Regions from separate parts of the Brevibacillus sp. 7WMA2 genome, predicted to be linked through region 1. Evidence: riboswitches for the same ligand, from Rfam matches in the RefSeq annotation. Region 1 holds a riboswitch; the other holds the start of a gene.
The links. Region 1 has a riboswitch for lysine ahead of dapD (2,3,4,5-tetrahydropyridine-2,6-dicarboxylate N-acetyltransferase). Riboswitches for the same ligand answer to the same signal wherever they lie in the genome.
Positions count from the first base shown of each region.

Region 2: linked by a shared signal. The riboswitch ahead of GOP56_RS09355 (amino acid permease) and the one ahead of dapD (2,3,4,5-tetrahydropyridine-2,6-dicarboxylate N-acetyltransferase) in region 1 are both predicted to bind lysine.

Region 1 is NZ_CP048799.1:2,464,682-2,480,608, forward strand. Features, by position in the region: one part of gene GOP56_RS09825 (IS3 family transposase) at 1-474, opposite strand, end outside; one part of gene GOP56_RS09825 (IS3 family transposase) at 474-762, opposite strand; gene GOP56_RS09830 (hypothetical protein) at 983-1,504, shown strand; gene GOP56_RS09835 (TolB family protein) at 1,587-3,542, opposite strand; gene GOP56_RS09840 (GapA-binding peptide SR1P) at 3,722-3,844, opposite strand; gene GOP56_RS09845 (DUF3055 domain-containing protein) at 4,139-4,435, opposite strand; gene GOP56_RS09850 (MarR family winged helix-turn-helix transcriptional regulator) at 4,651-5,175, opposite strand; gene GOP56_RS09855 (DUF1885 family protein) at 5,358-5,786, shown strand; gene GOP56_RS09860 (glycoside hydrolase family 73 protein) at 6,014-6,562, shown strand; gene GOP56_RS09865 (DUF4912 domain-containing protein) at 6,611-6,976, opposite strand; gene GOP56_RS09870 (hypothetical protein) at 7,073-7,666, opposite strand; gene GOP56_RS09875 (N-acetyldiaminopimelate deacetylase) at 8,001-9,143, opposite strand; gene GOP56_RS09880 (aspartate aminotransferase family protein) at 9,144-10,364, opposite strand; gene dapD (2,3,4,5-tetrahydropyridine-2,6-dicarboxylate N-acetyltransferase) at 10,439-11,149, opposite strand; lysine riboswitch at 11,285-11,469, opposite strand; gene GOP56_RS09890 (hypothetical protein) at 11,544-11,810, opposite strand; gene GOP56_RS09895 (hypothetical protein) at 11,943-12,143, opposite strand; gene GOP56_RS09900 (WG repeat-containing protein) at 12,285-13,457, opposite strand; gene GOP56_RS09905 (amino acid ABC transporter ATP-binding protein) at 13,774-14,517, opposite strand; gene GOP56_RS09910 (amino acid ABC transporter permease) at 14,533-15,213, opposite strand; gene GOP56_RS09915 (amino acid ABC transporter substrate-binding protein) at 15,229-15,927, opposite strand, start outside.
Region 2 is NZ_CP048799.1:2,353,709-2,369,635, forward strand. Features, by position in the region: gene GOP56_RS09305 (carbamoyl phosphate synthase small subunit) at 1-392, opposite strand, end outside; gene GOP56_RS09310 (dihydroorotase) at 412-1,692, opposite strand; gene GOP56_RS09315 (aspartate carbamoyltransferase catalytic subunit) at 1,659-2,603, opposite strand; gene GOP56_RS09320 (solute carrier family 23 protein) at 2,643-4,007, opposite strand; gene pyrR (bifunctional pyr operon transcriptional regulator/uracil phosphoribosyltransferase PyrR) at 4,169-4,708, opposite strand; gene GOP56_RS09330 (RluA family pseudouridine synthase) at 4,979-5,911, opposite strand; gene lspA (signal peptidase II) at 5,954-6,421, opposite strand; gene GOP56_RS09340 (serine/threonine protein kinase) at 6,520-7,209, opposite strand; gene GOP56_RS09345 (phosphoglucomutase/phosphomannomutase family protein) at 7,435-8,862, opposite strand; gene GOP56_RS09350 (DUF4912 domain-containing protein) at 9,053-9,724, opposite strand; gene GOP56_RS09355 (amino acid permease) at 10,050-11,558, opposite strand; lysine riboswitch at 11,673-11,861, opposite strand; gene GOP56_RS09360 (DUF418 domain-containing protein) at 11,953-13,131, opposite strand; gene GOP56_RS09365 (DNA topoisomerase III) at 13,185-15,446, opposite strand; gene GOP56_RS09370 (NAD(P)/FAD-dependent oxidoreductase) at 15,655-15,927, shown strand, end outside.

The DNA of each region.
Region 1 (15,927 bases):
ATCGATTTTGAAACGATACAAAGGTGATATCTGTTACAAACAAGTGATTTGGCTTGTCCGTTTTAAACTTACGGTTAAGTAAATTAGGATGAATAACAGATACTGTTTTACCAAAATAACGTCTCTTCTTTCGGATAATAGACCGAAGGTTTAGCTCCTTCATCAACCGGTATACTCGTTTGTGATTCACATTCCATCCTTTCTTTCTTAATGCAATTTGCATTCTTGGATATCCGAAATATGGATGAGTTTGGTGGATCGCTATTAGATGTTCCTTCAGATTTTGATTCTGCTCTTGTCTCAATGATGGTTTTCCTTTTGCGTTGAGCCATTTGTAGTAACCGGATCGAGACACTCTCGCAATTTCTACTAACCAAGTAAGGGGATATTTTTTACGCAGCTCATTTATGATTAAAAACCGATTTACTTTCCATACCTTCCCCCCAGATGCAGATTCGGATTGCGCTTTTTTAGGTATTCTACCTGCGCTTTAAGATAATCTCTTTCTTCTTCCACAGTAGCAAATTTGGTGCGTGGACGACCAATAAAAGGGTGGTCACCAGAACGGCTCTTCCCTCGTTTATCCATAACCCCTTCTCCGCTATTGAACTTTCGAACCCACTGCTTAACCTGAGTTGAACTTGGTATTCCTAATGCTTTAGTTATCGCTTTATAAGACATCCCTTTTTCTTGATACAAATTTACAGCCTTCAGCTTAAACTCCTCGGAATAACGTTTGAATTTTTGACCTTTTTTAGCCATAGGAAAATCCCCTCCAAGTAGAGTGTACCACCCACCGTCAGGTGGGCGGGCTTTTTACACTGTCTACTCAAAGGGGATAATACCAACTATTGACAAGAAGAGGGCTTTTTTGATAATCATCTAATAAACTTCGAAACTTTTCTAGACTCTATGACGTATAGTAAATAGATAGATCATACATAAGATACGCCCTACGTCGCCTGAGAAAAGGAGAAATGACATGAACACTACTACCACATCCACATCCACCACCACGAATCCCTATTCCTACCTGTTATGGATTGGATATCTTATCCTTGCTATAGGCGGCTCTGCCTTATATGGAGCTAGTCTCAGTTTACATTTTGAACATTGGTCATTTGATCTCGGTGCGTACTGGGTCATCATATCCGCTAGTTGTAGTTGGATTCTTTTATTTGGAACCACCTACCTGATAGGCTATAAAAAAATCAGTCTGCGTTGGCTAATCCAGATTAGTTTAGAGACTGTCGTATATGGGGTTACTGTACTGATTGCTGCCTCGTTAGTTAACCTAATTGCAAAAGGACTGCATTTTCCAAGTTTACTGATGGTGACTCCCAATATCTTACTCGTCCTCTTCTCCAACATCTTAATGGCCGATCATTATATTGGCGAAATGAAAACGCAGCATTTTTCTCCGCCGCTATCTCTTTTGCTGTGGCTAACCCTGTTAGATGGATTCGGCATTTTCTTTCTATACTTTTTCGGTAAAATGTTTTAGTTTAAAGGATAGCAATTTGCTTACTAGATAGATAAAAAGGCTGATAGGATATCATATCCTACCAGCCTTTTTGAGTTTCATATTAATCTTTGCCGTAAAAATAATCATAATCATCATCGTAATCATCATCGTAATCATCATCGTCATCGTCGTCATCACTAGAACCAAGTACAGATGTATAGAGACCTTCCTCATCATCACGGTCATCCAACCATACTAAACGATTACCGCCAATTGCGATCTCAGATGGATCAGCGTCACTGCCAAATGGAGCTCTAAAACGGTGTTTATCCCTGTCATACATGACATATTTATCTACTGCGTCTCCGCCTTTTTCTACTTCAGTCTCATAGAAAATGATATTATTTGAAACGATTGGATTCTCTTGATCGTCTTCTTCTTCATAAAGAAGATCCGTACGATTCAGTTTAAAGGAATATACGAAAATGTCCTTGCTCTTTGTGTCGCTATTGTAAGCAGACCAAGCTGCAAATTTGTCGCCAAGACCGATTCCTTTAGCACTTTCCGCTTCTTCTTTCATAATGCGGCCGCCATCTACATAATCGTAAATGACAATGTCTTGGTAACGATCGTCCTCTCCATCAATCAACGCCACAGCCTGATTATTGATAGCTACACTGCGAACGCCAAGTTTGGAGTCATGAAGCTCAGAAGTTTTATTCTTTTTCAAATTCGTTAGGTTAACAGTATTCGAACGCTTTCCACCGCTCACCCAAACAAGATGGTCTTTATAAATAGCATACAATCCTTCTACTACGTCAGTTTTCTTCGTCGTAATTTTGGTTGATTCTCCCGTTTCGATATCGTAAGACACCAACGCCCTATCATCATTATCGTAGTAAACGACATAAGAATCACTTACCACTGGATGCTCAGCTTCGTGTTTTTCTGGAGAGATCGTAATCGTTTTGCGATCTTTTACGTTATACAGCATTACGCGAGACTCTCTTTTGCCTTCCTTCACGAAAGCTACATAGTTTTTGCTAGCTGCCGGCGAAGCCATATTTTTTATATTTTCGTCCTTACCCAGCGTTTGGCTCTTCTCTTTTTTCGTATCAAACAATTTCAATGTCAAATTATTCGTTTTACCAGTAGCATAAAGCACGTAACGTCCACTCATCACAGGAGGCAATTTACGATTGAAATCATTGTTGATTTTAACCAAATCATCTTTGTTTGTATCTAAATAATACAATGTGCTACCTGATCCATATACCAGATAACGTCCGTTAAAATCAAACAGCTCTTCGTCTCCTTTTTCATGAGTGAGCACCTTGCTTTTACTACTCTCTACTTGTGTTTTTTCGATATTACCGCTTGCTTCGTTCAAGTAAACGATGTCATCATCAGAAATGATCGGTTTTGCTGTTTTAGCTTTTCCCCAGTACGTTTTAAATTCTTTAGAAGAACCTACTTTATTTTGATACAATTCGGCTCTTCCATTACGCTCATCCTGCCAAACAATTTGATCGTCATAAATGGAAGGATGGCTTGCTTTTCCGCCTGTAGATATGCGATATTCCTTGTCATTTCTTACTTCAAGTGCATAAATATTCGTTCCACCATCGCGCTTGTCTTTCCAGGCTACAACACCGTCCTTAAAGGCAATCTCTTCAGGATCAGTTACTCTTGCATGCTGGTTTGTAAGAACGCGTTCTTTATTCTTTTTCAGATCGTACGCATATAATTCATAGCCACTTTTCTCTTCTTGAGCCCACACTACCGTGTTTCCTTCAATACGTGGAGCTACTTTCTTAGAACTATTGCTAGAAATTTTCTTCGCTATACTTTCGTCATCTACATCATAAAGCACAACGGAATAATTCTTACCAGATTCCTCTACCCAAACTGCATAATCCCCATCAAAGTCCATGCCATAGGCAGTGGCTGTCGTATCGCCATTTACTGAAATTTTTTCTTCATCATAATTAGCTGCGAAAACGGGGTTCACACTACTAATTAATGTCGTCGCCATGGCAAAAACAGCTATCCATCGCTGAAAGCTCTTCTTCCTCATACTGTAACTCCTCTCGACAAAATATTTCCATTATCTCTATCCTTCTTATTATTTATCAATTAAATGGAGAAGTAAATAAAAATCTTTGAAAGAGGGAATGAAAAAGCAAAAAACACACTCATAAAGAGTGTGCTAAATAATCAAAGAAATTGATATATTCGAAAATACATCTTCAAAATCTATTCATGTTCGTTATCATGCTGATGGCACGGGCAGTCACATAAACCATAAAGCGTTTTCACCTGAGGTGATTCTAAATGTTCAATGATGTCTCCGCATTTCTGACAAACGATTGTCGTCATGATAAGCCCCCTATGAAATAAGTGTACTCACAAAATAAAGTGAATCAAATTAATATGTCACATTAGTTCTATAAATGTGTTACATTAATCTTAATACGACATACTTTAACTGTCAATAGGCTAATGAACACAACTTCTATCCTCTAATTCTTTTATAAACTCAATCCAAGTAACTTTGACACTCCGAATTAGTATGTCACAATTATGATAAAGTCATCTTATTCATCTAAAGAAACAGCCCCCTTCACAGAATGAAGGGGGCTGTCATATTGCCAGTTATTAACTGTATCTAGGCTAGTATTGATCCTGAAAAGGCATGGACGGTAAGTTATCACGAAAGAATTGAGAGAGCTCTTTTGCTTGGGTAAGACAAGTCAATTTAAAGATTTGTTGCAAATGTTTAGGATTTATTGTGTCTTCTGAACTTAGTAACGTTGATTGCCCTGTCTGCATACATACCACCAATGGTTTCCCGAAAAAACGATGTGTATACACGATTCCAAAATCATAACGTGTCGTGTCGGTTGTATAGCCCAGAAAGCGAACCTTGGCATCTTCGTTCACGTCATACAACAATTCCATGGCTTCCATCGCGATACCCTCCCATCTTGTATGATTTTTTATCTCTTCATTCAGACTAGTCATAAGCCCTATGATGGCTTAATTAGAATATGAGAAGAAGATAAAAAAATTCCTTTCGATCAAGCCCATTTCTTACATGTAAAAAAACTGCACTTTCAAATGTAACCTTTTTTACATAATTTGAAACTTTTATCTTTATATCCCGTACTTATTACAGAAGATATTCATCCGGCAGAGCTTTGATTCTCAGGAAAGCGCTCTTCACCTTCCTGAATCCATCTCACCTTATCTGCACCGTGCAAGGTTTGAGCAAGGAATAACATGCACTCAAAAAACAGTTCTACTACTACAACGGAGTATCGTTCCTTTAATTTTTCTAAAGCCTCAGTCAAACGGAATAGACTGGGCGTATTTTTCCTACTTTTTTCAATAACCTCACGACCTGCGCTTGTAGGATAGACATGAACAACCCTTCCATCAATATCGGATTTTTCAATGCTTACTAATTGTTTTTCCATCAGCTTTTTTATATGAATGACAATAGATGAGGGATGCCAAAACGTCCAATCAGCAATCTGCGTAACACGTACTCCTTCGTAGCAGCAAATGATCCACAAAATATTTAATTGTACGGATGAATCCAAATTCGCTGCCTTGGCAGCTCTTTCCCAATCGTCTTTGTTTACAACATTGATTGCTCGTAATGTATTTAACGCTTCATGCACCTGTCGTACCGCTGTATCCTTCATTTTCCCATTCCCCCAACTGATTTTTGTCTCTCTACAAGTATAAATTTTCATCATTGTACTATTTTCAGAAAATATAATCAATTGCTTTCCGTATTTTGTGTCCGCTTGCAGAAGCCTAAACTGTAATGCTACACTAAATGTGGAAGAAAATTCGTATTTTTGATATGGGAGTGAACTGATTCGTGAATATGCAATCCGCCTATGTATACCTAGTAGATGGTTCCATCGCCTCCACGGTTACTCTTGAAGATGTCAAAACATTTTTACAAAAATACCGAAAGAACACCAGTAAAACAGGACAACAATTGGATTGGAACTATACAGATGCCTCCTTTCCCTATCATATCGAAGAACCTGCGGAAGGAAAAGACACATTTTTCATTTTAAAGGGCAAGGATCAGAATCTTTATAAATATGTGATCATTGGCGTAGGCACACGTCTAAAAGACAATCAGGAGCGGGCATTCATTCAGGTTAGTATTCCCGACACAGCTACTCAGAATGATAAAAGTAAAGGCAACGAATACTGTCGTTATTTAGCCCGCGAAGTAAAAGGAGAGCTTCACCTATTCAACGGCAGAATTCAATATTTTCAGCCACGCAAGCCTTAAATTCGGATTTTTCAAACAGATGTCCAAGCAAAATGGCACCCTTCCAATATGATACATAGTGAAGGTGCTTATCTCACTATAAGTACCTTCTTTGACTCCACCATCCGGTTATAAGGAGGTGCTTTTTTATAGAACGCTCTGATTTCATTTCACTTGTACGTACACCGGCTCAGATCGCCTTTGAAAAGTATAATATTTACGCCTCTATAACCATTGCTCAAGCCATTTTGGAATCTGGATTTGGTAACTTTATTCCAAAGGACACTGCTACAGGTCGGATATCCTATAATCTTTTTGGAATAAAAGGAGTAGGTCCCTCAGGCTCTGTTCATGTAGAAACCAAAGAATATCTTCAAGGCTCCTGGGTTACGAAAACACAAGAGTTCAAAGCCTATCATAGCTTTCTTGAATCCATTGAAGACCACTCACAGCTCTTATTACATCCTCGCTATCAATCCGTTATTCAGGCAACTACTCCTTATCAAGCAGCCCAACAGCTAGAACAAGCCGGATATGCTACCGACCCAAACTATGCAGAAAAGCTACAAAATATAATCAAAACCTATAATTTAATTCAGTATGATCAAAAAAAGTCCCCCTCTGAGAATTTTGTAGCTGCTTGGAAGCTAGAAATAGGTAAGCGTGCCCTCGCAGAAGGAATTATCACGTCTCCCGAATGGTTGCATGACTTAGATAAGCCTATGCCTGTCTGGGCTGTACTAGCAGTGGCGCTGCGTATGTATGACAAATGTCGTGAGGGTAAGGAAACGCGATGAAAAACAAAAGACAGGTTCCCTGATCGGGTCCTGTCTTTCCTATAGGTGCTACGAAAGTATTTCAGATCTGGTTAGCGAATAGAATCTTCCGTCTACCATACGTATGCCGAGATCGACACAATATTTACACCCTTCCATTACTCCGTAGAGAATCCAATTGCTTGCTCGATAGTTGATGTCATAATCTGTATAGCTGTCTAGCCCGTCATTTTTAATTTCAGTCCGGTACGTTACATCATACAGACGCAGAACTAGCGGCAGCTCATGGAATGGAATGGAAAATTCTTGCTCAATCTCTTGCTGGTATTCCTCCGTCACAAGCCAAGAGGCTAAAATCGATTGGGGGTCTTTCCAGGCAATACGTATACTCGGGCCGTCTGTATCTGTTGATGACCGCGTGGCTTTTGTCTTCATTCGCTTTCATCTTTCCTTTCTTACATTACATAATAGTAATTACTTCTAACCATTATATCATCAGGTAGCTAATTTTGAAAACGGTGGAAGAGCATTTTATCTCCCTACTGTAAAGGAATTCTCTCCCACAACGATCATGTTTGCATCCTTTTCTTTTTTCATTGTTAGCTGTACTTTATACGTACCGTTCTTTTTTAACTTTGTGGAAACAAAGGGTTGGGAGAAGAAGAATCCGCCATCGCGTACAGAGTAGGATTTCTCCTTGCTGCTATCCACCACATTGCCATCCGGACCGATAATGTTGACTTTGACGCTCATATCCTTAGCATCAATGATATTATCTACCTCTACATATACGCCAAAGTTACGCGGAATGTTTTTTTCCAGAAATCCTGTTACGGGATTAGTCAGCACAATATCATTATTTTTGTTTTGCTGAACTCCTTCAAGTACCATAATATTGACATTCGGCTTATCGATAAACAGTTTACCTGTCTCTCTATCATAAGTAGCAAAGCCACCAAGGCTAGTAATCAATTCTTGCGTCATATCAAGTGTTGAAGCCGTAACCTCTATTTTAGTATTGCGCTCTCCATTGAAATATGTACGTATGCTGGTATCTCCCCATGCAGTTGTAGCTGTAGCTGCAACAATGACAGTTGCAAGTCCTGCTATCCATTTCTTTTTCATCACAATTCCTCCATCAATCATAATATATAGAAAGCCGAAGCTTATACTTGTATGCTTTCAGATCAAAAGGATATATGTTCCTTTTTGTTTTCTTTATATCTTAGACGCATTATTTCTTAAATAGTTGTGGTTAAAAAAGAACTTTTTTACCTTCATCCACAGTATCCACAGTATGTTCTCAAATTTTATGCACAAGTGGATAATAGTGATTTGAAGCTAATTCTGATAGAAAAGCTTCCTTTTCTCATTGATGACTTAGATTAGATTGTGGATAACCAATCGGATATTTGTACATATAGCAAAAGACGACCCACAGGCCGTCTTTGGTTGCTTTTTAGTTGTTTTCATTTGACATTGCATTTTCATATTGGCGAAAGAAACGGGTGACGATTTCGATTGCATGCTCGATAGCTTGTTCGTTTGGTTCTAGCTTAGCATGGTGCAAGCCATAAGGAGTGTCTACACCAAGCCAAAATAAAAAGCCAGGGATTTCAGCCAAAAAGTATCCGAAATCTTCACCGGTCATCGCTTCGGTGCACCGAACCAATGTAACATCATCCTGACGATCCAACCAGCTCATAAATCGTTTAGACAGCTCTGGATCATTATACACCTGACAGTACATGGCACCATAATCAATTGTTGCTTCACAATCGAAGCCTATTTCTATCCCTTGGACGATCGCTTCAATCCGCTGTTTAATCTTACGCATCGAATCCTGAGACAGCGTGCGAATCGTTCCTTCTAGTCGAGCTGCCTCGGCGATAATATTTTGCTTTGTACCGCCTTCGATTTTACCTACCGTAATTACTCCAGCATCTAACGGATTTACATTTCGAGCAACAATCGTCTGTAATTGGGTCACAAGCTGTGCCGCTACAACTACCATATCATTGGCGAGATGCGGATAAGCTGCATGCCCACCCTTTCCCTTCACCTCAATAAATAATTCTGAAGTGTTGGCAAAGAAAACTCCTTCTTTCATTGCAATGGTTCCGACTGGATATTCTGGTGCGATATGCAGAGCAAAGATAGCATCGGGCTGATAGCAACGAAATTCAGGGCTGGCTAGCATTGGTTCCGCGCCGCCTGGTCCCTCTTCTGCTGGTTGAAAAACAAACAATAAATCGTCTTCAGCAGGACTTTTGGCAAACTCACTTAGGATGCCAAGCCCTATAGCCATGTGTAGATCATGTCCGCATGCATGCATATAGCCCTGATGTTGGGAACGAAAATCATAGCTGGTCTCCTCTTCAATCGGCAGTCCATCCATGTCAGCACGCCAAGCTAGCATTCGCTTCGGAGATGTCCCGTTTACTTTAACTAGCACACCTGTTTTCCAAGTTGTTACCTCAAGATGCTCCTGAGGTAACTGGGCAATAAATGAAAGCAAAAACTGCTGCGTTTTAAACTCGGAAAAACCAGGCTCCGGGATCTTGTGCAACTCACGGCGAATAGCTACAAAAGGGGATGTCATTTACATAACCTCTCCCTTCACGCGGGCCGCCTGCTCTAACACGTCGCGGAAACACACCATAAAGCGGTCGATCTCCTCGCTGGTTAGGGTGAGCGGAGGCAATAGTCGAATAATCGTTTTCTGCGTAACATCAATTAAAAAGCCGGCCTCTAGCATCCCTTGTTGGATATGGCTAACCTCTTCTGGAGCTAGCTTCGTCTGAATGCCGAGCATCATGCCTTTGCCTCGAATATCAGACAGAAGCTGTGGATATTCATCAACTAAATGAGCTATACGAGCCCATAAATACTCTGCTTGCTTTTTCCCCTCTTCAAGCAATCCATCTACCAGCAGAGCTTCCATAACCGCATTGCCCAATGCTGCACTTAAAGGGGAGGGGGCAAATGTTGTCCCATGGTCTCCAGGTTTGAAAAGATTCGCCAGTTTTTCTCCAGCGATCACCCCACCTAGCGGTAATCCACCGCCGACACCTTTGGCAAATAGGATAAGATCAGGTTCCACAGTCGTATGCTGGTAAGCAAACAGTTTACCAGTTCGCCCCATACCTGTTTGAATTTCATCCATAGCAAATAGCACGTCATGTTCTTTACACAGAGCAAAAGCTGTTTGCAAAAAGCTCTCCGAAAGCGGAATAACTCCACCCGATCCGAGAACTGGCTCCATTAATAAGCAAACAGGTGAGTACGTCGTAATAATCTCTTGCAATCCTTCTATATCACCAGGAGCTACCTCATATACAGGAAATGCCGGCAACGGGTAATCCTGATAAACATGAGCTTGTCTTGTTAGCTTGACAGCTCCAAGCGTCCTACCGTGGAAGCTATTTTTTAGCACAACAATCCCAGCATTCTCTTTTCCGGTCATTTTGGCCCATTTATGCACAAGCTTGATCGCGGCTTCTGTTGCTTCAGCTCCTGAGTTACTAAAAAAAACTTTTCCCGGAATCGTATGCGTAACTAACTGCTCTGCCAATGTGATGGCTGGCTTGTTCAAAAAAATGTTGGAGATGTGCAAGAATTTCTCTCCCTGTTCTACAAGAGCTTCTACAATTTTGGGATGAGAGTGGCCCAGAACAGAGACAGCCAGACCAGTAAACAAATCAAGATAAGCTTTCCCCTCTGTATCAAGTAAATAATTGCCCTCTCCCTTTTCAATTGCAATCGGCAATCGTTTGTAGGTGGACATCAAATAGGTTTCATCTTTTTGTAGCCAATCCGTCATGGGAAGACGCCCCTTTTATTCAGCACAATCAATGACTAGCTGATATGATATATATCTTACAGTTTTTTACACACTTATAGCTGACGCAGTTCTTGCATAATCTCTGTTTTGGATTTGGTTTTTGCATCAATTTCTTTTAGGATTCTTGCCGGTGTCCCAGCCACTACTACGTTTGCAGGAACATCCTGTGTTACAACAGCTCCCGCAGCAACCACTGAGCCTTTGCCAATCCGCACACCCTCTAAAATAACAGCATTTGCTCCAACCAATACATCATCCTCAATAATTACAGGTGTGGCAGAAGGCGGCTCGATAACACCCGCTATGACAGCTCCTGCTCCGATATGGCAATTATTACCGACCGTACCGCGTCCGCCAATAATAACGCCCATATCGATCATAGTACCTTCTCCGATAGAAGCACCGATATTAATTACTGCACCCATCATAATTACTGCATTATTTCCAATGTGTACTTGATCACGAATGATAGCACCTGGCTCAATACGCGCTTGAATTTCTTTTGTATCTAGCATCGGGATCGCAGAATTGCGACGATCGCTCTCTACCACATAGTCCTCAATGCTGTCCTTATTGGCTTCAAGCACAGGCTGTACGTCCTTCCATTCGCCAAACAATACACCTACATTGCCTGTAATAAAGGTTTTTGTATTTTGACCAAAATCAATTCCTTCTAAATTTCCCTTTACATGCACCTTCACGGGCGTCTTCTTCTCGCTCTTTTGAATAAAGCTGATAATTTCGTGGGCATTCATCATGTTCATCGAGTGTTTCCTCCTACCAATTTGGTTTATGTAATCGCTATTGCAAAATTACTGTTTTGAAAAAAGAATAACCCCTTGATAAGCAAAAAAGCAACGAGTGGATTCGCCTACTCATTGCTGGTTCTACCTTGGCAACTCATAAATAGCGCTCCACGAAAGGCACACCTTTCATGACAAGACGTACGTTATTCACGTACACCCCAGCCGTAGATTGCCGGTCAGCAACGACTTCGGCGCATTGACCTTTTATCCTGTCCTCATCGTCCCGGCGATGTAAAGCAAACAGGATGACTCATCCGCTGCGCACCTCTATTTTGGATTATTCCTATATAATTTTCACTTCACTTTATCAGATAAACCCTTACCTGACAACCGCTTTGTACAAATGGATTTTTTAAGCAAATCGGTATAAAAGAAAAATCGAACCGGGTACGATCACAAAAGCCGTAGCAACAATCCCAACCCAACTGATCCATTGCTTAGATCGTTCACCAATTAATAAATGAACGAAGCTAAAATAGATGGGAAAAACGCCTGTACCAAAAGCAACTAATAAAAATAAAGTGCTAAATTGTTCTCCTCGGTAAAAGTTTAATCCATAGAGGAGCCAGACAAACCAAACAGCTAATAACCCAAGGCCAATAAGATATGGTTTACGCATGGACGCTCTCCTTTTAAAAAAATTGACAGCTTCAAAGCCTTTCCATTTAGTTATAACATACAATTCAGGAAATTTAAAAATTACATAAGTAAAAAAGCACCCCTTAAGAGGAGTGCTCCAACCATTTTGTGTTTACATATTCTGCTTACTTTTTGCCTTTTTCTGCTGTGAGTGAGGAGTCTCCCTCATAAAGCTCGTATCGTAATCAACCCATACATGCTCCTCATCGTGCTTTGTTGTATCCTTCATAATTCCTTTATACAAGTAGTAGAACAAGATGAAAGAGAAGACTAAGACCCCTATGATCGGATACATAGCAATGCCGATTTCCATGGTTTTATATCCCCTTTCCAAATCATTACCAATATTATACTTTATTTAACAGAACATTCAAATGACTTTAGACACATTTTAGACATATTTTATTTCACAAAAAAAGCTCTCGCTACCAATATCGCGAGAGCTTCGGCACAATTAATCCAAATCCCCTGGAAACTCCTTCATCACAGAGCTTTTCCAAATGATTTCACCTTGTTTATTTACATAACAAAAGCTATATCCTTGTTCGTCATGTGTTACCACATAAGCCAAACCGTTATGAAATACACCGCCCGATTCAAACTGAGGCTTAATTACCATTTTTCCTTGCTTGTTGATAAATCCATATTTGCCATTCACCTTAACAGAAGCAAGTCCCTCGGAAAAAGGCAATGTACGTTCATAAGTAGGTGGAAGTAAAAACTCACCTTTTTTGTTAATATAGCTGGCTTTAAAATCCCCATCCACAGCAACCATCACATCGGCTACTCCTTCTGAAAAGCTCCCAGGCTCAAAACCCTCTGGTTTCACTACCTCCTGACCCTGCTTGTTGATGAGACTATATCCCTTCTCCTCACCCGCATAGACTAGGGCCAGCCCTTCTTGAAATGGATTCGCAATTTGATAAGTAAAAGGAATGATGACCTTTCCTGTTTGATCAAGATAACCTGCTTTTCCATCCTTATAGGCTACAGTGGTACCTTCTTGAAAGCCCCAGACAATCTCATATTCTGGCTGAATCACGATTTGTCCACTCTTATTGATAAAACCATATTTATGATTTTCACCTATAGCAGCTAGACCATTTTGAAAGCTACGAGCAAATTGGAACTTGGCTGGGATCACCATCTTATTTTCTTTATTGATAAAACCAAAGCGATCCCCTGCTTTAACAGCAGCTACTCCTTCTGAGAACGAATCGGCTTCCTCATACTGAGGTGGGATTACAAAAGAGCCATGCTGGTTGATAAACCCGTATTTCCCATCCTTCTTAGCAACGGCAAGCCCTTCATGAAACTCACCAACCACTTCAAATTGGGGAGCAATGACTACCTTTCCCGTTGCATCAATAAAGCCATGCTTATCTTGATCCTGTATAGAATATAGGCGAACTTCTTGTTTATCCTCGACTGAAACAGATTCTTCTGTACCGGCGGATTTGGTTGTTTGTGTGCCTTGTTTACCAGCGCCTTTAGTCTCCTCGGACACCTGAGTTACATATACCGGTTTCTCAGCCGCCTGCAAAAAATGATGTGAACCTGCTGCATGTATGAATGGTAGACAAAGAACTGCTATAATACCTGTTTTTGTCCATTTTGAGATGTTCATTACTCTCCACCTGCTTCCTCGAATTTCATATTGTTATTGAAGAAGAGACATGTCAATTTACTAAGCTACTTGCTATGTATTCTTTCCATAAAAATAAGTGCTACCTATAAAAAGCTGTCTCGGACTTTTGTGCTCGTCTTTTAGGCTTTCCTGTTTACTTATTTATTAGACGTACTTAGATGCCAAAACGTTTTCATCTTTTTTTTACCAATTTCTCTTACATCTTGCCTTATATACAGTAACCCTACCCCTGTTATTTAAATTAAAGCTCGATCTTGGTAAAAAAAAACACTGGAATAGCTCCAGTGCTCAATCGTTATGCTTGTATGCGCCGTAAAAATTGTTGCGTTCGTTCGTTTTTTGAATGCTCAAAGACTTCCTCAGGAGTCCCCTGTTCCAAAATGACACCGCCATCCATAAAGAGGATACGATCGGCTACATCTCGTGCGAAATTCATTTCATGGGTAACGATCACCATTGTCATTCCTTCTTCTGCTAGCTGTTTCATCACCTTCAATACCTCACCAACTAATTCCGGGTCTAGTGCAGAGGTTGGTTCATCAAACAGTAGCACTGCTGGATCTAGTGCCATCGCACGGGCAATACCTACACGCTGCTGTTGTCCCCCAGATAGCTGATGGGGATACATGTTCATTCGATCAGCAAGACCCACTTTTGTAAGCATTTCCTCCGCTCTCGCCTTGGCTTCTTCCTTCGAACGTTTTTTTACAATAACTTGTCCTTCGATGACATTCTCTAGGGCTGTCATATGCGGGAAAAGATTATAGCTTTGAAAAACCATACCTGATTGCTTACGAATAGGAAGCAAATCCTTTTCCTTCATTTTGGTAGCAGGTGTAAAGTCAAGACGTTGATCTCCTATTTTCATGCTTCCCAACGTAGGTATTTCCAAAAGATTCATGCATCTAAGCAATGTAGTCTTTCCAGAGCCTGAGGGGCCTATGATAACGACTGCCTCCCCTTTTTTAATCGTTACAGATATATCCTTTAAAACATCAATTTGTTGAAAGCTTTTATGAAGTCCTTTTACCTCAATCATGATGCTTCTCTCCTCCTACCTAGCCATACGGCGTTCCAGACGATGTTCCACACGGCTTTGCAATGCTGATAATATCGTACTGAAAAACAGATAGATAATCGCGACCTCACAATAGAGCACCAAGGGTTCGTATGTCATCGCAGTAATCTGTTGCGAAATCTGAAACATCTCTGTCACTGTAATAGTAGCGGCTAGAGAGGTATCCTTCACTAGACTAATAAACGAATTACCAAGCGGTGGTATCGCCACACGTAGAGCTTGAGGAAGAATAATTCGGCGTCTTGCCTGATTTTTGGTCATCCCAATTGTATAAGCCGCTTCCCACTGCCCCTTAGGCACTGATTGAATAGCTGCACGGATCACTTCGGAGTTATACGCTCCTACACTCAAAGAAAAACCAATAATGGCAGCCGGAAATGGATCAATAGTAACACCTAGCTTTGGTAGGCCATAGAAAATAATGAATAATTGCACTAATAATGGAGTACCTCTGATAACCCATACATAAAAGCTGGAAATTCCATACAACAATTTATTCGTTGATAAACGAGCAATCGCAGTAAAAAAGGCAAGTATTAATCCAATGATAAAAGAAACTAGTGTAAGAGGTATCGTGAACAAAATTCCCGCCTTTAACAGCGGGAAAAATGAATCCACGATAATACCGATAATACGATCAGATTGTTCCACTTCCATTCAGTCCTATCTGTATTATTTGGAGACGTCTGCACCAAAATATTTCTCGGATATTTTCAAATAAGTACCATCAGCCTTCATCTCTTTTAACGCTTTATTTACTGCTTCAATTAGTTCAGGATGTTTGCCTTTTGCAAACATCATTGCATTTTCAGTAGCGTTAGGATGCTCGGCTGCAATTTTTATTTTCACATCAGGCTTTTGTTTCTTAAAGTCGAGGAAAGATAGCCCATCGTTAACAGTTGCATCTACTCGCTTGGACAATAAAAGCTCAATAGCCTGATTAAACCCTTCCGATTGTACAATTTCAGCCCCATTCTCTCGTGCTAGGTCTGTTAAATTACTTGTGAGAGTTTGCGCTGATTTTTTTCCTTTTAAATCTGCAAAAGTCTTGATTTCATTATTATCCTCATTAACAATTAACACTGCTTTTGACACGATGTATGGGTCGGAGAAATCAAATTTTTCTTTCCGATCTGGTCGTATACCCACCTCATTTACAACCATTTCAAAGCGATTTGCTTCCAGTCCTGCAATCATGCCATCCCATTTGCTTTCAATGAATTCAGGTTCTACCCCGAGACGTTTTGCAACTTCACGAGCGATTTCCACATCAAAGCCTGTTAGCTGTCCTGTAGAATCATGGTAGGTGAAGGGTGCGTAAGTGCCTTCTGTACCAATGCGAATCTTCCCAGCCGTTTTGATCGCTTCCAA
Region 2 (15,927 bases), 110 kb from region 1:
GTAATCAATCCTCTCAGGGTTCCAAAATGACGTATTTTACGTGTTAACATTCGTGTATCTACACCGGAAATGCCCGGAATCTCATATGCCTGTAAGAGCTCGTGCAGGGTTTGTGTCGAGCGCCAATTGCTTGGCATATCGCAATGCTCTCGTACAACAAAGCCATGGATAAACGGACGAACCGCCTCGAAATCATCGCGATTAATCCCGTAGTTACCAATCAAGGGATACGTCATGACGACGATCTGTCCACAATAAGAGGGATCGGATAATACCTCTTGATAGCCTGTTAATCCTGTGTTAAATACCACCTCACCAATGCTTTCATTGGTGGCCCCCATCGCTTTTCCTACACAAATCGTTCCGTCTTCTAATATCAAACGTGCTTTCATGCCGTTATCCCCCTTATCCCTAATTGTTGTATACAATTTTTCCATCTACCATAGTGAGTACAGTCCATCCCTTACATAACCAACCCGCAAATGGTGTATTTTTTCCTTTACTTTTAAAATGATCGGGATTAATGCTTTTCTCAGTCGTAAGATCAAACACTGCCAAGTCGGCAATTGCTCCTACTTCTACTTTTCCATAGGGTAGCCCAAACAGTTCCGCTGGTTTAGTAGCCATTTTGTCTACCAGCTCGGCAAGGGTGAGTATTCCTTTTTCTACAAGATGCGTATAAAGGAGTGGGAATGCCGTTTCTAGTCCAACTATTCCAAATGGAGCCCGCTTTAATCCCTTTGCTTTTTCTTCCGAGGTATGCGGTGCATGATCGGTAGCAATGATATCAATGCTTCCTTCCTTTAATCCAGCGATCAATGCGTCACGATCCTCACGAGAGCGAAGCGGCGGATTCATTTTCCAATTAGGATCTAGGCTGTCTGGGATATCCTCGTCACATAACAATAGGTGATGCGGGGTTACCTCCGTGGTAACGTTGATACCTGCACGTTTCCCGTCGCGTACAAGTCGCACGGATTCTTTTGCGCTGATATGGCATACATGATAGTGAACCCCCGTGGCTTCTGCTAGTAGAATATCTCGGCCGACATGCACAGCTTCTGAAGCAGACGGGATACCTGGTAGCCCATGCTTAGCTGCAGTCACTCCATCATGTAATGCCGCACCGGGAGGCAACAGGTCGTTATCTTCACAGTGGGCAACTACAGACATTCCTAACGCTTTCGCTTTTTGCATTGCTTCTACCATCATTTTCGTGGATTGCACTCCTACCCCATCATCAGTTAGTGCAAAGGCTCCAGCTTGCTGTAGAGCCGCAAAGTCTGTGTGCTCCACCCCAAGCTGACGTACGGTAATAGCAGCGTAGGGTAAAACCCGTGCCAGGTTAGCTTGTTTTGCTTTATGAAGAACGAATTCTACTGTTTCGACACGATCGATCACTGGGCGTGTATTCGGCATGCAGGCTACCGTAGTGTAGCCGCCTGCCACTGCCGCATGAGCGCCTGTTTCGATGGTCTCTTTCGCTTCAAATCCTGGTTCGCGGAAATGCACATGTACATCCACTAGACCTGGGGCTATGAAGTGTCCGTTTAAATCCACCACTTCATGATCTGCTTCCGCCTCAATGTTGCTCCCGATCTTAACAATGCGATTTTCTACGATTAACAGATCCTTGATCGAAAGTTCACCTTGTTCGTTTAGCAGTTTGCCATTTTTAAGGATGATTCCCATGTGCTTATTCCTCCTGTCATCAATTTCGCAATTACAGCCATTCGAACAGCTACTCCATTTGTAACTTGCGGGAAGATAACGGATTGCTTACCCTCCACCAGTTGTCCATCAATCTCCACCCCTCTGTTAAAAGGAGCCGGATGCATAATGATGGCATTTGGTTTCATCATGGCAGCGCGTTCTCTAGTTAATCCATAAGCCTGATGATACGTTTCTTTAGAAGAAAAGAGCTGGCCTGTATGACGTTCTAGCTGCACTCGCAGCATCATCACCACATCCGCTGTTGCTATTGCTTCCTCCATCCCTACCACTCGTACCTCTTTTGGCAAGGCTGTCTGATCTCGCATCAACTGATCTGGTCCTGTAATCATAAGGTTGGCCCCGAGCTTCGGTAATGCATCTAAATGCGAGCCGAGCACTCTGCTATGGCGCAAATCTCCTATGATAGCTACCTTTAACCCTTGAATGCCCCCATGATGCTGCTTCATTGTAAGCAAATCCAGCAAGCATTGCGTTGGATGCTCCATCGTGCCTTCCCCTGCATTTACAAGGTGCAGGTTTAAATTTGGTTCGTTCGCAAGCTCATGAAATAATCCATTTTGTCCGGTGCGAATAACGGCCGTTTCTACTCCCATTGATTCAAGCGTTCGCAAAGTATCATAAATTGTCTCACCTTTGGTAGTAGAAGAGCTGATATCGCTAAAATTCAGTACATGAGCACCCAAACGTTTTTCCGCTACTTCAAAGGAAAAGCGGGTACGTGTACTTGCTTCGAAAAATAAGTTTGCTACAAATCGTCCCTGTAAGAGGTTAATCTGTTCATTTGGCCTTGCTGCAAAATATTCGGCCTCTCGCAAGATTGCTTCGATCTCATCTTTACCAAGGTGTTTGATTCCCAGCAGATTTTTCATTATTCCCCACTCCTTTGCCCGTATGGTTTGTCATAATGCTTATGCTGCTGACTCTACCTGATCCTTGTGCGCCTCGCCCATCGCAGATTCCTTTCCAGGCAAGATCGCATGCAGAAAAATTCCTATGAAGGTTGAGAATGCTACATTATCAATCGTTAGGTTCGTTAGGAAGCTTTGCCAGAAGGTAACTCCCTCGAAGCTAATTTTGTACCCGCCGATTCCCGTTACAAGTATGGAAGCAGCGATAATCATGTTGCGTTTATTTGCAAAATCGACTTTATTTTCAACATACATCCTAAAGCCTTGGGATGCGATAATCCCGAACAGTACGATGGAGACGCCACCTAGTACCGGCGTTGGGATGGTCATGAGAAACGCGCTGATTTTTCCGCAGAAGGAGAATAAGATCGCGAATACTGCGGCTAGGGCAATAACTGCTCGACTATAAACTCTTGTGATTGCTAGAACACCCATGTTTTCACCATAAGTCGTACTAGGTGGTCCACCGATAAAGGCGGAAACCGCGGTAGCTACACCATCACCTAGCAAGCTTCGATGCAAGCCAGGGTCCTTCATTAGGTCACGATTCATAATTTTACTTGTTACCAATAAATGGCCTAGATGTTCGGTTAAGGAGACAAACGCGATCGGTGCAATAATCAGAGCTGATAACCATGCTCCTTTATCCGTCATGGCAGTTGTCAGCAGGCCAACATGCAAGTGCTGCGAAAACATTTCTGGCAGGCTGATAAAAAGGGGAGCCTTTGTAATGGAAGCCCAATCTATCAAATCCGCATGTCGTAGAGCTGTATAGCCGTATCCGCCAATGATTCCAAGTAGGATGGGAATCAGTGACAAGAAGCCGCGCAGCATAACCGCAGCAATAATGGTTACCAGCAATGTGACTAAGGAGATTTCAATGGAAGTTAGCGAGATTACTGATTTTCCTTCTACCGTTACTTTTGTAGCCATGTCTACAGCTACACCTGCTAAGCTCAAACCGATAACTACGATGATGGAAGCTATCACAACGGGTGGGAGTAAGCGATCCAGCCAGCCTACCCCGAATTTTCGTACCATGGCTGCTACTAGGACATAAACCAGTCCCGATAGGAAGCAGCCCAGCAAGGCAACTCCTTGCCCGTATGTTGCTGTCACGGTAATGATGGGGCCGATGAAAGCGAAGGAAGAACCAAGATAGTTAGGAATTTTTCCCTTCGTAATCAGCATGAAAATCAGGGTGCCTAATCCACTGGCAATCAGTGCGGCAGATATATCTAAACCTGTTAAGATTGGAACAAGTACTGTGGACCCAAACATGGCGAATAAGTGTTGAATACTAAGTGGTAATAAACGAGTCAAAGCTGGTGTTTCATGTACGTCTACAAAATCTTGTTTGCTCATTTTCTCCCCTGCTTTCTTAATTTTTTGCACAAAAAAACCTCTTCGTGGGTACACAAAGAGGCAGGTCCAAGCACAGAGGTACGCATACCTCCAGCGTTAGATCGAGTCCCCTTGCTAACCTCACGGGATTAGCCTTAAAGAGGCGATATATAGTTGGCGATTCATTCTTCTTTTTGCATCAGTGAAACCTTATCTGTTCCATCTACTTCCTGCAATTGTACAGCAATAATTTCAGATCGGGACGTAGGAAGGTTTTTGCCCACATAATCAGGTCGAATAGGTAACTCACGATGGCCACGATCCACTAATACAGCGAGCTGGATCATCTTCGAGCGTCCCTGATCCACTAAGGCATCCAGAGCAGCCCGAACCGTACGTCCTGTAAACAGCACATCATCCACCAGAATGACCTTTTTCCCTGTAATCTCAGGCAGTTTTGCTCCATGAACAACAGCGTCTGAAGACCTATGTGTCAAATCGTCTCGGTATAACGTAATGTCTAATTCACCAAAGGGAAGCTTCACATTCTCAATCTGCTCGATTCGTTTGGCTAAGCGTTCTGCCAAATAAATTCCGCGAGTTTTAATACCGATGATCACACAGTCCTCTACGCCTTTGTTGCGTTCAATAATTTCATGAGCAATGCGAGTTAAGGCCCGTCTAATCGCTGCTTCATCCATCATAATGCTTTTTTCGTTCATTGGAGTTGCTCCTTTCAGCAGAAGTAGATGACCTTTACAAGACTCGGGAGGCTACTATCTGCCAGCTTGTGTTGTTCCTGATGGTCTGACACAAAAAAAGCTTCTTGTCTCACTGACAAGAAGCTTCGTGCGCACATAAAGAAGGGCATAACCATCCCAACTATATCTGCGTTATTCACCGTCGCCCTTGCCAGCCTCACGGGACTGGATTTAAAGGTTACCTTTTGTTACGAATGATTATGTCATACCTTTTTATATCTGTCAACACGTTTAACTTTTTTGCTCACGTATGAACTGAATTTCTGCTTGCAGTTCCTGTGGGAGCTCAGCCTCGAATTCCATGTATTCGCCTGTACTCGGATGAATGAATCCTAGTGTCTTCGCATGTAAGGCTTGCCCATTAATATCCAGCGTTTTTCGTGGGCCGTATTTGGGGTCACCTGCTAGCGGATAGCCAATATATTTCATATGAACACGAATCTGATGGGTGCGTCCTGTCTCAAGCTTTAATTCCACAAGGGTAAAATCCTTCATCCGCTCTAATACGACAAAGTGAGTGACAGCAGGCTTACTATTGCCAAAGACAACCGCCATCTGTTGGCGATTTTTAGGATCGCGTCCAATTGGAGCATCGATTGTCCCCATCTCATGTGGAATTTCTCCATGAACCAAAGCCACATATTTACGATTAACGGTATGTTCCTTTAATTGAGCTGCTAGACTCGCATGTGCCTTATCGTTTTTGGCAATCATTAATAAACCAGACGTGTCTTTATCAATACGATGAACGATACCCGGGCGCATCACACCATTTATACCTGATAAATCCTTACAATGATACATGAGACCATTGACCAATGTTCCTGTATAATGACCTAACGCTGGATGCACGACTAAGCCACGTGGCTTGTTTACAACCACGACATCGGAATCTTCATAGACGATGTCTAAATCCATCGCTTGCGCTTCGATCTTCAACTCTTTTGGAGGTGGCACACGCAAGCTGATCTCGTCATCCATTGCTACCTTGTAATTATTTTTAATCGGAGCATCATTGACCGTAACTCGTCCTTCTTTTACCCATGCTTGTACTTGAGAACGAGACCATTCTCCTTCTTGCATAGTCAAAAATTTATCAATGCGTTCTCCTGCTTCTTCTTTTTCCACTGTCCAATCATAACGTTCGAAAGTTTGCTCTGTCATCTATAAGCTCCTAAATATATTCATTCTAATGATAGTATGCTCTTACTTGCTGGAAGAATGTGATGGCTTGCGAGATTCCATAAAAATATCAATCAGCATCACGGCTACACCAAACGTAATAGCCATGTCGGCTACATTAAAGATTGGGAAGTTGATAATAACAGCGTGTAAAAAGTCCACTACCTGTCCCGTTGAAACTCGATCAATAAAGTTACCGATGGCTCCGCCTAATACAAGCGATAAGGCAAAGGACATACGCGGATTGCTTTTTCCTTGTTTGTAAAGAGTATAGATAATCCCAATTACAACTAGAGTAGTAATAATAATAAAAAACACACGACGGTTCTGGAGCATACCAAACGCAGCACCCATATTACGGTGAGAAGTAAGGTGGAATACATTTTCAATCAAAGGAATTGACTCCCCATATTCCATATACTTCACCACGAGATGCTTGGTCCATTGATCCAAGGCAATAACCGCGAGCGCAATTATGTAGTAGAAATACATAACAGCCTCCTTACAGAAATGGCGTAGAGTAACACCGCAAATTGTACCACAGGCAAAATCAGTTGGGCAATTTTTTTCAATAACTTCCTGCTTGTTTATTAGATCGAGCTCTTTTTATGTCTCTTTTTATGTTGCTTTTTATGTTTCAAGGAGGTCAACCCCTTTAGCTTCCGATAAAAGCGATACCCTTTGCGCACCAGATCAAGCGCCCATAGCGGAATCTTGATCCGACGATCTTTTAGATAAGGGTAATAAATCCGATAGTATGCGCTTCTAATATCCTTCCATTTGCGATCTTCTCCTGGATGGATATAATCGCTCACGTCAATGATATAGGCATGTCCTTGATACATAAGAACATTTTTACCATGCACATCTTGAGGATATAAGCCCTTCGCTCTCGCTTCATCCAATGCCTCATCTACTTCTTTAATTACATTTTCAGGGATCGGGATTCCATAGCGGACACAATCAAACAACGAGATTCCTCGCATCCGCTTTATTACTAGATAATTTTCGCCCTTCTCATAACAAATCGGATAATATTTTGATTCGCCCAGACGACGATATACCTCACTCTCTTCTTCGATTCCCGGTTTTCCTGGGGCGTACAGTTTAACAACAACGTCAGGGTAATCCGGATGACAGAATACACCTGCATAATTACCAGTTCCAACAATCTCCCATGGATGAGGAGCATAAAGGACTTGCACAGGGTCATAGGGAGAAGGTGAGTCCAATACTACTTCTTCTAAAAAACGTTCTAAAAGCTCCTGCTCCAATTTCATCGGTACCCTCTCTTCGTTATCACATCTTTATTTTTATTGTAACAAAGAAAGATGCGAGAAACATTGTTCCTTTAGTAGTGTAATTTTTTCTAGAAAGAACTTTTCGCCATGCAATTGATTTGACCTGCATACTTTTAACTGACATGAGAAAAAAACCAACTCACGAGAAGCCGGTTCCTTTCCATTCAGCGTTTTCTTATTGGGATAAAGCTTTTCCTTGTTTAATTACATGCTTTCCTCAAACCAATCTCTTACTGCCTCTTTCAGCCTTTCTAACTCTTCTGATCCAGTTGCCTCACAATAAATCCGTAGCAAGGGCTCCGTACCGGATGGGCGTATCAATACCCAATGTCCACCTTCTAGTAACAGTTTAAACCCATCCGATGTATGAATCGATTCAACAGCATATCCAGCGATCGCATGTGGAGGCTTCTCTTTAAAACGGCGTAAAAAAGCTTCCTTTTCTTTCAAGCGAATATCTAGTCGGATACTATACATGCGTCCAAATTGGCGGTGGATATCCGTTTTAATTTCGTCTAAACTCTTTCCCTCGACTGCACACATTTCTGCAATTAATAAATTTATTAAAATTCCATCCTTTTCAGGAATATGTCCCAGAATGCTGGCTCCCCCGCTCTCCTCGCCGCCAATAAGCACATCACCCTTGAGCATCTGCGCCCCAATATATTTAAATCCGACAGGGGTCTCGATTATTTCCAATCCATAATATTCACAAATCCGGTCTAGCTGGTGAGTGGTGGCTACTGTACGAATGACTTTGCCCTGACCATTTCGGTTTTTGACCATATGGTAGGTAAGTAGCGTAAGCACTTCATTTGGAGGTAAATACCTCCCTTGTCGATCCACGATTCCAAATCGATCCGCATCTCCATCATTGGCTACTCCTAAATCCGCATGCTCGACCAACACTTGACGAGACAATTCCGCTAAATGATGTTCATTGGGCTCTGGTAGGCCTCCGCCAAATAACGGATCTCTTTCTTCGCGGATGCTTTTCACCGCAACGCCGGCCTCCTGCAATAGAGCACTCATATATCCGCTCCCTGCTCCATGCATGGCATCTACGACAACGGTTAAGTTTGCTTGCTGTAATGCATCCATGCGAATAAGTCTGCGAATATGTGCCTCATAATGAGGCTTTAAGTGAATGGGCTGATATAGCTTACAAGTTTTAGCCTCCTCCATGCAGCGCGTCTCTATCTGTTCATTCCTTGCTACAATCTCTTGAATCAACACCTCTAAGCGCTGGGTAATCTCAGGAGAAGCTGGCCCTGCATATTCGGGAATATATTTGATTCCATTGTATTCTGCGGGATTGTGACTAGCTGTTAGCATCACCGCGCCGCTTACCCCAAAATGCTTGACGCCAAAGGCCACGACAGGGGTGGGGGTCGGCTCACTTACCAAGAAGGAAAGTATGCCCTGAGCAGTTAACACACGTACAACCTCTTGCGCAAACATTCGTCCCATAAAACGAGTATCATATCCCACGATGATTCCCCGATCGATCCACCCATTCTCCTCTGTATAACAGGCAATTGCTTTTGCCACGACCCGTACATTTTCCATCGTAAACTGATCGGCCATCACAGCTCTCCAGCCGTCTGTTCCAAAAACAATCTGTTTTTTCATTTGATTCCCTCCATGCTAGACAAGGTAGTCGCGTCAAATACTCCATTTTTACTGTATGAAGGGAAATAGTAGGATAGAAGGTTTGGGAACAGAAACAAATAAAAAAGCGACCCATTGGCCGCTTTACATCTCTATCATGAAGATCCTTATTTCTGCACTAGACGTTTCAAGGAGTGTCTTTCCTAATTTCTTACCAAACGGCGTACCGGTAACCTGTCAATCTCACTTTCTCAGACCGCATGATAGGACAAAATTGCCCAGAAGCATAAAGACCAAACTCGGCTACGTATTGTTTCCCTGTTTGCAAATGTTCAACGTAGCAGGCTTCTGCTTCTGCTTCTGCTTCTTCATTCATATACACGTCTTTATACCCCACCTCCCTATTAGAGGATATGCCTTCCTCCACCTCATAAAGACGAATTCCTTGTGTAATTTTCGCCCACTCTTCCTTTAGGTACCCCGCAATCATATGCAGGCGATATTTAGAAATAGACCAATGGATATACACAGTGTCAGGTGCCGTTGGAATAACAGCTATAGAAGGGACTCGCTTCTCTTCTAAGATAGCTTGCCCTTGGGTTTGTTCAGCTAAAAAGTCTTTCTCCTGAGTTGTATAGCTCTCCCCTCTGTCCGTTTCCAATGGGTAGACAGCAGGATAAAAAGGTGGGCTAACAACCTTTCCCATGAACAAATTAATGAAGGACTCCTCTGCTACGCTTTGGCAGCTCTCCTTGTAAGCCTGCGACTTCAGTCCAAATTTGTGAAGTTGGTATCTCACTTGGCCAATGGTCATCTCGCACCTTGTAGCGATTTCTTGCAGTGATAGGGATTGTGCTCGCATTTGTAGGATTCTTGTAATCATGAAGGTTGTGCTCCTTTCTGCTTAACTCATTGCTTTTAAGTATAAAAGAGCTTGCCTTCAAATCATGTCGAACGCTGAACGCATAACTTTTCTTCTTTTGTCGATACCAGCTAAAACGTTCGGCATAGAGAATGCTAGTTCGACAAACTTTTTATATTTACTAAATTTTTTTAAAAGAAAAATCGATGGACAAGAAGCTTACGAGGAGTGGAAACGTTCAAGAAGCATAGAAAAAACCACTCACAAGCCTCAGAATTTCTTCCTTTTGCTTGAGAAGTGGTTTTTCCTGTATTGATTACTATGAGCAATATAAAAGGACTACAAGCTAGTCTCTTACATGTGCACTGCTAAAATCACAATCGTGCAATTTCACAACCTTTGTTTTCTTAATCCATTTGTATCCCAACCATAAAGCAAGGAAGATCGGAATGCCGATATAGGATACCATCATAGCGTACCAATCAATTTTATCTCCAATAAATGCCTCGTAATTCTGCCCCATAATCACAACGATGCACAGTATAAAAGCAAATAGCGGACCGAATGGGAACCATCTTGCTTTAAAAGGCAATTCACTCAAGCTATGCCCTTGCGCTACAAACGCTCGACGGAAGCGATAGTGGCTAATTGCAATGCCCAACCAAGCAATAAAGCCAGACATACCAGAAGCATTAAGCAACCATGCATAAACAACCCCATCGCCAAAAAAAGAAGCGAAGAAAGCAACCATCCCAACTGATGCTGTCATTAACAAACAGTAAATCGGAATACCGCGGCGGTTTAGTTTTGTAAAAAATTTAGGTGCTTTCCCATCCTTCGCCATCGCCCACAGCATACGTGTAGAAGCATACATACCAGAGTTACCCGCGGATAATACAGCCGATAAAATAACAGCGTTCATCACAGAGGCAGAAAATGCCAAGCCTGCTTTTTCAAATACCATTGTAAACGGGCTCAGAGCAATCGATTCTATTTCTCCACCTACCAGATTCGGACTAGTGTAGGGTACCAGCAAGCCAATAACTAAAATGGCAAAAACATAGAACAACAGAATGCGCCAGAACACTTGCTTGATGGCTTTTGGGATATTTTTACGCGGATCGTCGCTCTCTCCTGCCGCTACCCCGATTAATTCTGTACCCTGAAAGCTAAATCCAGCAATCATAAATACACCAAGGGCTGCCATAAAGCCGCCATGGAATGGAGCGTCGCCAATGGTAAAGTTCGTAAAGCCTACAGCCTCTCCGCCCATGATGCCAAAAATCATTAAGATACCAACTACCAAGAAAATAATAACTGTTGCTACTTTAATCATCGAGAACCAGAACTCTGACTCCCCATATCCTTTTACAGATAGATAGTTTAATCCAAACATAAAGGCTAAAAATAAGCCGCTCCATAATAAGGATGAACTGTTCGGGAACCAAAATTTCATTAAAAGCGTAGCGGCAGATAACTCGGCTGCAATCGTAATAGCCCAGTTATACCAATAGTTCCATCCTAATGCAAAGCCAAGAGCAGGATCTACAAACTTTGTTGCATAGGTACTAAAAGACCCTGACTCCGGCATATAAGCTGCCATTTCACCCAAGCTGGTCATTAAGAAATATACCATAATACCAATTGCTACATATGCTACAATCGCACCACCAGGGCCTGCTTGAGAGATAGCTCCACCACTTGCTAGGAATAAACCCGTACCAATAGAACCGCCAAGAGCGATCATTGTCAGGTGTCGAGCCTTTAGACCGCGCTTCAATTCCTGAGGCTGTCCTCCATCCCTAGTTGTCGATATGTTTGTTACACTTTCATTCCCAGTTGTTGCTTGAGACATAAAAAAACACTCCTTATCTTTTCAAAGATACGTGCAAGGAAGGAGTGGGAATATAAAAAATCCGTCATTGTAGAATCTGTCGACGGATTTATACGTAACCCGCATCATACCTTCCATGAAGATAGCACAACACGCTTATTCGGCAAATAAACGTGACAGTTCTGTCCCTTTCGGAAACAGCCCCAGCCTGTACATCACAGAGTCTTTGTACAAGCTTCGGCGGTCTTTCCTTTCTGATGGAGTCTACAACATCTCTGGGTCTCGTCCAGCATACTCTTAAATACCGCAACCTCTACCTCACCAGATATGATGAGGATTTTATTATTTTATTAAAAAAGATAATGCCATTATAGATGATAAACCATTAGATTTCAACTAGTTTTTTGCCTTCTATCTATGATCGTTCACGGGTTTGTTGCTTCAGCCGTAGTGGCTGTTTTTGCATATAGGTTGCACATCGCCACAGCCATTCCATTGGTCCAAAGGCATACTGAGATAACCACCATTTACTAAACATGATCTGTAATAGATAGATCGTAATACAAAATATAAATCCAATCCATAGCGGAATTCCTGCCGTATTAGGAATAAACAGGGAAAACAACAGGACTGTGACCAATGTCTGCAATAAGTAATTGGTTAATGCCATGCGCCCCACATATGTGAAGCCTTGCATTTTTGCTCGAAAACGTTTGTTTTCCAGAAGCAGAACAATCGATACGAGATAAAAGACGAACAAAGTTTTCCCCGTCAATTGAATGTACTTTTGAATTTCTTCAGACACATAGACTTCATGGCTGAAATAATAACGAAACATCGGAATAAACAATAGAATCGTTACTACCAGACTGACAATCTGAGTGATGCGCAATCCACGTTTCCATTCATGCACACGTTGAAAAAAGTTGATCTTTCCTGCACACAATCCCAACAAAAAAAGTCCTAGTAATTCAGGAATATAGATAATTACATTGAGAATCTGGATGCCACTTAGCATTTCATAGCGTTGACTTACTTTTTGTGTATAATCCTCTAGTCCATTAAACCAAGGAGCTTCTAGTAGCACTGTTTGATCTAAATCAATATCCCCGGAATAAGCAAACCAGATAAACAACATAAACAGAGCCATTAAAAAAATGCTCCACACAAACAAGGCTGATGCCTTCTGACGATAAAAAAATAAAAGTAAAAAGCCCACTAATGCATACATATGTAAAATATCACCGTACCACAAAAGCAGAAAATGCAGGCATCCCAGAAGAAACAGCACAACTAGACGCATCGAAAAAAGGGACCTCATCCGCGACCCTTTCGCTTCTGCTCTACTCATAAATAGATAGAACCCCAATCCAAATAAAAAGGCAAACAAGGAGTAGAATTTTGTCTGGATAAATAAGTCATAACCAAAACGAAACACGGCATCGACGCCTTGGGTATATCCTCTTGTGTCAAGCGGTTGGATTCCTAGCATAGCTGGTAAGTTCACCAGAAATATACCCAGGATCGCAATGCCTCTAACGGTATCAATCGATGTTATTCGATCGTTAACGGAAATCGGTCTTGCTTGATTCATACATCACACCCCCTTTCTTTCTTGTTTGTTACTTTGCCTACTTTTATTCTTTTCTACTCAGTAGAATATAGCGCTTCTGTAATCTTTTTCCCTTTCGTTGCTCCTGAGCTTGGTTTTTTATACTCCTTAGCACCCGAAGAAGCTGTTTTTGCTTCAAATTCGAATTGGAATTGCGCTTTCTCTATATCCCATTTCAAATAGGCATCAAACGTCTTGTCACCTTTTTTAAAGCCTTTTATTAATCCGCTTTTTCCTTGCTCCATCAGTTTTTTCACATTGGTGGCAGACAAGGATTTGCCGAGTAATTTTTTCGGTAAAGTGATTTTACACCCCGTCTTGTTATACTGATCACAGCCATAGAAATTTCCTTTATCTACAATCGAGCCCTTACATCCAGCACAAACCGCTATCTTTTTCCCTAGAGTAAACGTAGAGGCTTGCTTAGGCATCGCCTCGATATCCATACCGGAAAAGTCCCATGTAGCAGATTGCTCGGTAGCATCCTGAACAATCTTGTACGCTAATTTTTTGACTTGCTCCATAAATTCCTGCGCCGAAGCCTGCCCCTGCCCAATTTCGGCCAACCGTTGTTCCCAGCGAGCCGTCATCTCTGGAGAAGCGAGAATCTTATCTCCAATGGCATCAATTAATAAGCTTCCCTTCTCTAGGGCAAATACTTGGTTTTTCTTCACCTCGATATACTTGCGATCCTTTAACATGGTAATAATACCCGCTCGTGTAGCCTCTGTACCAAGCCCCTCGGTTTTAGACAAAACCTTTTCCCACTCGCTATTCTCTAAATGCTTACCTGCGGTCTTCATTAGCGTAATTAATTGACCCTCTGTATAGCGTTTCGGCGGTTGGGTTTTGCCCGCTTTGACTTTTACACGGCTTACCTTCCCTGTTTCATTTTTTTCAACAGGCGGCAGTAGCTTTTCTTCATCCTTATCCTTGTCGTCCTCGTCCTGACCTTGAAATAACACGGTTCGCCAGCCTGCTTGCACCTGACATTTTCCCTTACTGATAAAGGTTGCTCGCCCATCCACCAAGGTAGTAATCGTAGTATAGTCAAAAATCGCCGGCTCATAATGAGCAGCGATCAAACGACGTGCCACCAAATCATAAATATGGCGTTCATCAGCAGAGAGCTTGTCCAAATGAGGCACCTGCTCGGTAGGAATAATAGCGTAGTGGTCCGTTACCTTCTTTTCATTTACATAGCGTTTGTTATTTGCTACTGAATGAATTGGCGCAGGAAAGAATGATTGAAATTCCTTCTTTTTAGCCAGCTTGGACAAAATTTCTGGAAAACTCTTAGCTTCTCCTGGTGTAACAAAGCTGGAATCAGAACGCGGATAAGATAAAAATCCCTTCAAATATAATTGTTGAGCTACATCCAACGTCTTTTTAGGCGAAAACTTAAAAATCTTATTAGCGGTTGCCTGCAAGGATGAGAGATTAAATAGGAAGGGTGGCAAAAATTCCTTGCGTTCTTTCTTAACCTCCTGCACACTAGCAGGCTTTTTCTCACAGAATTGAGCTATGCGTGCAGCCATTTGCTCGTCAAACAGGCGGGATTCTCCGTCCTTTTGCCAAATCCCCTCATATTTCTTTCCTTCTATGGTAAAGGAAGCAATCACTTCCCAGAATGGCTCTGATTTGAAATTAGCAATCTCCTTTTCCCTTTTGACAACGAGTGCTAGAGTAGGAGTCTGTACACGTCCTGCAGAAAATACATCCGAAACACCCTTTTGCTTAAAGAGAATTGTATAAATCCGAGAAGCATTCATACCAATAAGCCAGTCTGCACAGGAGCGACTGTAGGCCTCATAATACAGATTACGAGTGTGTGTTTCGTCTAATACATGCTCAAATCCCTCCACAATTGCACGATCCGTCAAGGAGGAAATCCATAGTCTTTTCATTGGCTTTTTTACACCAGCAAGCTCGATAGCCGTACGAATAATGAGTTCACCCTCACGCCCTGCGTCACCCGCATGAATGATTTCTGTGACATCTGAGCGTTTTAGCAGTTGTTTAATGATCGTAAACTGCTTGGCCTTTGATTTCATTACCTGATAGCGAAAACGTTCCGGTATCATGGGCAGTGTCTCCATGCTCCACTTTTTCCAAGTAGGGTTGTAATCTTCTGGTGGAACTAATTCGCAAATATGTCCGACAGCCCAAGTCACCAATGCTCCCTGTGGAAATAAACGATGTGGAGCGATTTCAATATATCCTTGTTGTTTTTTATGTGCAAATGGGCTGGAGAGCTTTGAGGCCTGATCAGGTTTTTCAGCGATAATGACTTTCATGTAAACGGCTCCCTTTTATCAATAGCTTTATTCTTCTGATCTAGTAAAAAAACTGTTTTCTAGTTTACCGTGTTTTGCCCGCTTAGACAATCTCATTGTAGGAGGAATCCATTGTGGTTTTAGGAACATGCTTGCTTAATGTATCCCCCAGTGCAGTGATATTTGTTATAATGAAGAGAAGCAACCATCTTAGCAAGAAGCGGGGGAAATGAAATTGAAACATGTTCAAGTGCTGATCGTTGGCGCTGGAATGGCGGGTATTTCCACTGCGATTTGGTGCAAACGGCTTGGGCTTTCTTGCCTCGTAATAGAACAAAGCGATTCGCTTGGCGGTCAAATTCACTATATTCATAATCGCATTTGGGACCTCCCCCCCAAACTATATGCAAATGGAGAGGAATTGCTGACAGACTTACGCGAAAGTGTGCAAGTATTGCAAATCCCTATTCGCTATCAAGAATGCCTGCGTAGCATTGATTAT